3 regions of the Xenorhabdus ishibashii genome follow, and region 1 is predicted to be linked to each of the others. Evidence: riboswitches for the same ligand, from Rfam matches in the RefSeq annotation. Region 1 holds a riboswitch; each other region holds the start of a gene.

Region 1 (2,334 bases):
CTTAAGTGATTCTGTCCGCACTGCCGTTATCAATAAACGTGCCGGAGGGATGGGATTAATCCTTGGCCGCAAAGCGTTCAAGAAATCGATGAAAGAAGGCGTTGAGTTAATCCACTCCGTACAGGATGTTTATCTCGATAAGAAAATTACCATCGCCTAATCAAGTTATTAGGTTCACTACTTTCAAGATGGGGATCTCTGCATCCCCATTATGCAAGAATTCACCACCATTGATGAAAATGGTGAACCGGCCCAACACCATGACCAACTTGCAAACTATCCGCCTGTGTCAGAGCATTTTGTAAATATGTTTTGGCAACTGGCAGCGTGCTTTGCCAATCAGAATAACGCGGACGCAATGCAGCAAGTGCTGCCGACAAAGTACAACCTGTCCCATGAGTATGCCGTGTATTTACTCTGGGAGCGGTAAAACGCCACTCCCCTTCCGAGGTAAAAAGCCAATCAGGGCTTTCCTCATTATTCAAATGCCCACCTTTCAATAACACTGCCTGACATCCCATTGAACATAATGCTCTCCCCTGTCGCAACATTTCATTTTCGGTATCAGCAAGATCACATTTCAATATGGCTGCCGCCTCCGGCAAATTGGGAGTAATCAAAGAGACGATCGGCAGCAATTGCTCTACCATTGTGGTAATAGCCTCCGGTGATAGCAAAGGATCACCACTTTTCGCTACCATAACTGTATCCAATACAATGTAGGGAATAGGATAACGATGTAACGACTCTGCTACTACAGTGATATTAGCCGCATTTGACAACATCCCAATTTTGGCACTGTCTATCCTGACATCTGAAAGCACTGATTCTAGCTGAGCAGCAACAAAAAGAGGATCAAGCTCATAAATTGATTGTACGCCCAGTGTATTTTGTGCAACCAATGCAGTAACAACTGTCGTACCATAAGCTCCAAGCGCAGAAAAGGTTTTTAAATCGGCCTGAATGCCGGCACCACCGCTAGGATCGGTTCCTGCGATAGTGAGTGAATTAATTCTCATTATAATGGTTCCTGTCACCAGCTAAAGAAAAGCGGGTATCGGAACAAGGGATACCATGACTTCCCTACGCTGGCATTATCCAGATCAGGTAATACGGGTACTTCTCAGTTCAATAAAGAACGCCCCGAGTCAAATAAAAATCACTCTATTAGTACCCTAATAGAGTGATATTTGCAATAAGTTATTGTCAGATATTAAAACTGAACTAACGATAAGTATATTTAGCCAGTAATCAGATACCAGACAAATTAAATTTGTTACTATAAAGTTGTGACGTTTGCAGCAGCAGGACCTTTAGGGCCATCCTGAATTTCAAACTCAACTCGTTGGCCTTCAGACAATGTTTTAAATCCATCTTTCGTAATCGCAGAAAAATGTACAAATACATCTTTGCTACCATTAGCTGGAGTAATAAAACCAAAACCTTTAGACTCGTTGAACCACTTCACAGTACCAGTGATTTTTGCCATTTCAAAAATTTCCTTTGAATCACTTTATTAGCCTGTTGGCATAAAAACAAACAAACCAGTATTAGTTACTATTATTTATTTAACAGAACAATACTTCGTTTACCCATATGTTTTATCACATACTCTTTATATAATCGCAAGCCATTTTTTTCAGGTGCTGGAGCCAACGCACATATTTAAAATTCTGAATCTCTATTCCTGCTTGAAACTTCTAAACAATCTGTAAATAACATAACTGCATGAATTAATGTAAAAATAAAAAACCACCTCAAAAAACCTCCTTAATAGAGGTAATACATAATACTATTTTTCATATCTGTTATGGTGTAGATCAGGAAGTTATTGTTATGAAAAATTAATTTCAGATAAAAATAAAAATTATATCTCATTCCCCTTATTATTTCTGAACATACAATATAACCGCCTTACATATAACCAGTTTAATTTTTGTTTATCATTTATTAAATATCATTCAATTATAATATATTGAGGATATCTTTATACGATCAACTGATTCCATAAAGAAAGCGCATGCTATTGGAGGGGGGAAAGTTTAAAAAAATTATATTTTCAAAAAAGAGTATAGCCACTCTCATTCTGAATTATAGAAAAAATATAGAAATAATATTTCATTAAAATGGAATTAACCAGATAATGATATTTATTTACTCATAATCATATGATACAACCCTTTTATCTATGATAAAGGAAAATATCTTCGATTCGCTTTGAGGAATTTATATTTCCAGTTACACACAATAACAGTAATGTACTATTTAGCTGGCTATACTGGTTTGTGTAGTTAACAATAACAATCAGCCGGACATAATACCCGGCTGAAAAAA
Region 2 (2,334 bases), 1.9 Mb from region 1:
CCTTTGGGTTTTCTCAACCCTTTGGTTGCCATCAGGTAATAACATTGCCGTTGATGATCTGCCAAATAAATAGAGCAGACATCCGTGTTCATTGCCAGACACGTTTCATTGACCAATAACTCAAGCGCTTCAGATAAATTAGCTGCCATCGCAACCTTTTCGACAATTTCCCGTAAGCGCATGAGCATAGCAATTACCTAACTTTTTCTACGACGATGTAAATAAGGAGAATGCAATAATGAAGCAGGCTCCGGCGTTGACATCACAATAGAAGAGAACTCTTTCATCACGCGGCGATATACATCCCGTTTAAAAGAAACTACCTGCCGGACAGGATACCAATAACTAACCCAACGCCAACCATCAAACTCCGGTATCTTACTGCGCTGCACATTAATATCCGCTTCATTACACAATAACTGCAATAAAAACCAACGTTGCTTCTGCCCGATACAAACAGGCTTTGTATCCCAACGCACCAAACGCTTGGGTAATTTGTAACGCAACCAACTTCGGGTTGAGGCGAGAACCCGTACATCTTTGCGACTTAAACCAACTTCTTCGAACAACTCGCGATACATCGCTTGCTCTGGTGATTCCCCTGGATTGATACCCCCCTGAGGAAACTGCCAGGAATGCTGCCCATAACGGCGGGCCCACAAAACTTGCCCTTGGCGATTACAAATTACAATTCCTACATTCGGGCGGTAGCCATCATCATCGATCACCAGACTACCTCTCGATATAACAAATTTAAAAAGATAGCTAATTGTTTCACACTCATCTCAAGCGGTAAACCTAAACCTCTATGATTAGACTTTGCAGACGTAACCGAAGTCTCTACAATACCGCCATCTCAACGGGGTGCGGCTGTCGCAAAACAGTCCTGCTGAGAACAGACCCGTCGAACCTGAACCGGTTAGTACCGCCGTAGGGATTTGAGACGCTAATCATTGATATAACCGATGTCATTTTCATTTAGCATCTTCTCAGATCCTTTGCTATCTGCTAATAATAAACATTAATAATTAATGTACATAATTATCAATATTTTTAATTATTGATATATGAAACTATAGGAGAGCAAAGTGTTTACGAAATTATTTTCCAGCTTTATTGCTATCAGTATGCTATCTATTTCTGCCAGTGTCTTTGCTCAAACAGGTCAGGCAAAGCCTACCCTGACAGTTTATACTTATGATTCATTTGCGTCTGAATGGGGGCCAGGGCCTGCCATCAAAAAAGCCTTTGAAGCGGAATGTGGCTGTGAACTGAAACTTGTTGCGTTGGAAGATGGCGTATCCTTACTGAACCGTTTAAGGATAGAAGGTAAAAAAACACCAGCAGATATTATACTGGGCTTAGATAACAACCTGATTCAAGCCGCTCAGCAAACAGGGTTATTCACACCAAGTCACGTCGATACCTCAAAACTGAAATTACCCATCACTTGGCACAACACGACGTTTATTCCTTACGATTACGGTTATTTTGCCTTTATTTACAACAAAAATACCCTGCCTCATCCCCCCAAAAGTATGGATGAATTAATCAATAACCACCAGAATTGGAAGATTATTTACCAAGACCCACGCACCAGCACGCCGGGCTTGGGGCTACTGCTCTGGATGCAGGAACTCTATGGCGACAAAGCCGCTCAGGAGTGGCAGAAAGTTGCCAAAAAGACACTCACCGTCACTAAAGGTTGGAGTGAAGCCTATGGCCTGTTTCTGAAAGGTGAAGGTGATATGGTGCTGAGCTATACCACATCACCGGGCTATCACATTATGGCGGAGAAAAAAGATAACTACGCCGCCGCTATCTTCAAGGAAGGACACTACTTGCAGATTGAAGTGGCCGCTCAAGTGACCTCAAGTAAACAGCCAGAACTGGCACAGAAGTTTATGAACTTCATGCTTTCTCCGGCATTTCAGCAAGTCATTCCAACAACCCAATGGATGTATCCTGTCATTGATATCACTTTGCACGACGTTTTCAAACAACTTCCCATTCCTGAGAAATCGCTGCAATTCAACGCAGATGATGTGGCAAAACACCGTACAAAATGGATACGTACATGGCAAAGCGCTGTAAGCCGTTAATCGCGGGTTGGTTATTGCCGGGGGTTATTGCCTCCGGCCTGTTAATTATGGTTGCCCTGTCAGCATTCGGGGCGCTGTGGTTCAATGCGCCTGAAAGCCATTGGCAGGAACTATTGAATGACAGTTATCTCTGGCATGTCATTCGATTCACCTTCTGGCAGGCATTTCTATCTGCCGTTTTATCGGTAACACCCGCCATTTTTCTGGCACGGGCACTTTTCCGGCGCCACTT
Region 3 (2,334 bases), 1.1 Mb from region 1:
AGCACACTCCATGTACCAGATTATTTAGCGCTGATGACCCGTGGAGTGCGTAATATGCGTATCGGTGTCGATGTTACTTGGGCATTAGATCGCGTAGATGAACCCACAAGATTAGCGCTAACTAAAACGCTCGACCATTTCATCAAATTAGGGGCGAAGCTAGTAGATATTACTATGCCTGACACTCTTCAAGCCGCACAAGACTGGGATCCGATATGCTCGATTGAAGCTGCTGTAGCACATGAAAAAACTTTTCCGTTAATGAGGAAGCAATATGGCTCCGGTATTGCGGAACTATTAGATCTTGGTCATAGTGTTAATGCTCTCGACTATCAGAAATTGAGATCGCGTAGAGCAAACCTTACAGGATGCATCAACGGTATTTTCGAATCGGTGGACGTTATATTCTCACCAGTAATAGCAATTGCAGACTTAACTCATAAAGTAATGGACATTTTGGGACAAGGTAACGATATGTCATATTACACTAGCGCATTTAATTTTACTGGTCACCCCACGATCACGTTACCTTGTGGCCGAACCAAAATTGGGACACCAATTGCATTCCAAATCGTTGCTCCACATTTTGATGAAGTTACGATGATACAGGCTGGCTGGGCTTATCAGCAAGTCACTCATTGGCATAGTCTTCATCCACCTATTTGATGAATCTTTGTGGAAACAAAAATCAAACCTGTTCCCTTTGTCATTAAGAAAATCGCCACTGCGTTTTGGAATGCAAACTACGATAGAGACTGCCCCTAATTTTAGGTTGTAGTTTTTATAATCCCCTTTATACTCTGGGGTGTTTTCTTGTCGGAGTGCCTAGTGTTTACCTTGCATCATGTAAACACAGGCTGAGACCGTTAATTCGGGATCCGCAGAACCTGATCGGGCTAATACCCGCGAAGGGAACAAGAGTAATCACCCCGCTGCCAGTCATCGTACATTTATGCAAATACATGTACAGACCCCAAACAGCATCAACCATTACTCCCTGCGAGCTCCAGACAAGCAATTTTCTCAACTTAAGCCTGATCAACAATGAGACAGGCGATAACACAGTCAGGAATTTGCTATGTCTAAGTCCAACGATATCGTTATTTCGAATACTGTTATTCCAACGGCGGATATTTCGCCAAAAGCCCATCCCGCAAGGCCACGCAAGGCTCAGCGAGACGCGGCTCAAGCATTTATTCATTCCGTTCAAGGCATCACTTTCCCCAATTCAAAGCGCATTTACCTTGAAGGCTCACGTCAAGATATTCAAGTGCCGATGCGTGAGATCCAACTTTCTCCCACATTCATTGGTGGCACAAAAGAAAATCCCCAATTTGAGGAAAACGAATCCGTTCCCGTTTATGACACTTCCGGCGCTTACGGCGATCCGGCGGCCATACTGGATGTCGAGAAAGGCTTACCTAAACGCCGCCAACCGTGGATTGATGAACGCAATGATAGCGAGCCTGTTTCGGTTCTCAGCTCCGATTTCACGCAACAGCGCCTTACTGATGCCGGATTGGATCACCTGCGCTTTCATCATCGTCCGCATCCACTAAAAGCCAAATCGGGCAAACGGGTTACCCAGTTACACTATGCACGCCAAGGGATCATCACACCAGAAATGGAATTTATCGCACTACGCGAAAATATGGGGCGTGAGCGTATTCACAGTGAAATCTTGCGCCAGCAACATGCAGGGCAAAGTTTTGGTGCCAACTTACCGGAAAACATCACACCGGAGTTTGTCCGTCAGGAAGTTGCTGCCGGTCGTGCGATTATTCCCGCTAACATTAACCATCCTGAATCTGAGCCGATGATTATTGGCCGCAATTTTTTGGTGAAAGTGAATGCCAATATCGGTAACTCCTCCGTCACATCCTCTATTGAAGAAGAGGTGGAAAAACTGATTTGGTCTACCCGCTGGGGCGCAGATACCGTGATGGATCTCTCCACCGGACGCTACATCCACGAAACCCGCGAATGGATACTGCGCAATAGCCCAGTTCCGATTGGGACTGTTCCGATTTATCAGGCACTGGAAAAGGTCAACGGCATCGCAGAAAATCTGACATGGGAGATGTTCCGCGATACCTTGCTGGAACAAGCCGAGCAAGGCGTGGATTATTTCACTATTCATGCGGGTGTACTGCTGCGTTATGTACCAATGACCGCCAAACGTCTGACCGGCATTGTTTCCCGTGGCGGCTCAATTATGGCGAAATGGTGCCTTTCCCATCATCAAGAAAATTTCCTCTACACTCACTTCCGCGAAATCTGTGAAATTTGTGCGGCCTATGACGTATCCCTCTCTTTAGGGGATGGATTACGTCC

The links. Region 1 has a riboswitch for thiamine pyrophosphate ahead of thiD (bifunctional hydroxymethylpyrimidine kinase/phosphomethylpyrimidine kinase). Riboswitches for the same ligand answer to the same signal wherever they lie in the genome.
Region 2: it holds a riboswitch for thiamine pyrophosphate, as region 1 does, so the genes downstream of both, thiB (thiamine ABC transporter substrate binding subunit) here and thiD (bifunctional hydroxymethylpyrimidine kinase/phosphomethylpyrimidine kinase) in region 1, are expected to answer to the same signal.
Region 3: it holds a riboswitch for thiamine pyrophosphate, as region 1 does, so the genes downstream of both, thiC (phosphomethylpyrimidine synthase ThiC) here and thiD (bifunctional hydroxymethylpyrimidine kinase/phosphomethylpyrimidine kinase) in region 1, are expected to answer to the same signal.

Annotation. Positions count from the first base shown of each region.
Region 1 is NZ_NJAK01000001.1:3,159,059-3,161,392, reverse strand. It holds gene fbaB (class I fructose-bisphosphate aldolase) at 1-160, shown strand, start outside; gene thiD (bifunctional hydroxymethylpyrimidine kinase/phosphomethylpyrimidine kinase) at 222-1,022, opposite strand; TPP riboswitch at 1,064-1,156, opposite strand; gene cspE (transcription antiterminator/RNA stability regulator CspE) at 1,280-1,489, opposite strand.
Region 2 is NZ_NJAK01000001.1:1,257,216-1,259,549, forward strand. It holds gene ptsP (phosphoenolpyruvate--protein phosphotransferase) at 1-188, opposite strand, end outside; gene rppH (RNA pyrophosphohydrolase) at 198-728, opposite strand; TPP riboswitch at 851-955, shown strand; gene thiB (thiamine ABC transporter substrate binding subunit) at 1,089-2,102, shown strand; gene thiP (thiamine/thiamine pyrophosphate ABC transporter permease ThiP) at 2,078-2,334, shown strand, end outside.
Region 3 is NZ_NJAK01000001.1:2,018,199-2,020,532, reverse strand. It holds gene Xish_RS09570 (amidase) at 1-666, shown strand, start outside; TPP riboswitch at 808-931, shown strand; gene thiC (phosphomethylpyrimidine synthase ThiC) at 1,079-2,334, shown strand, end outside.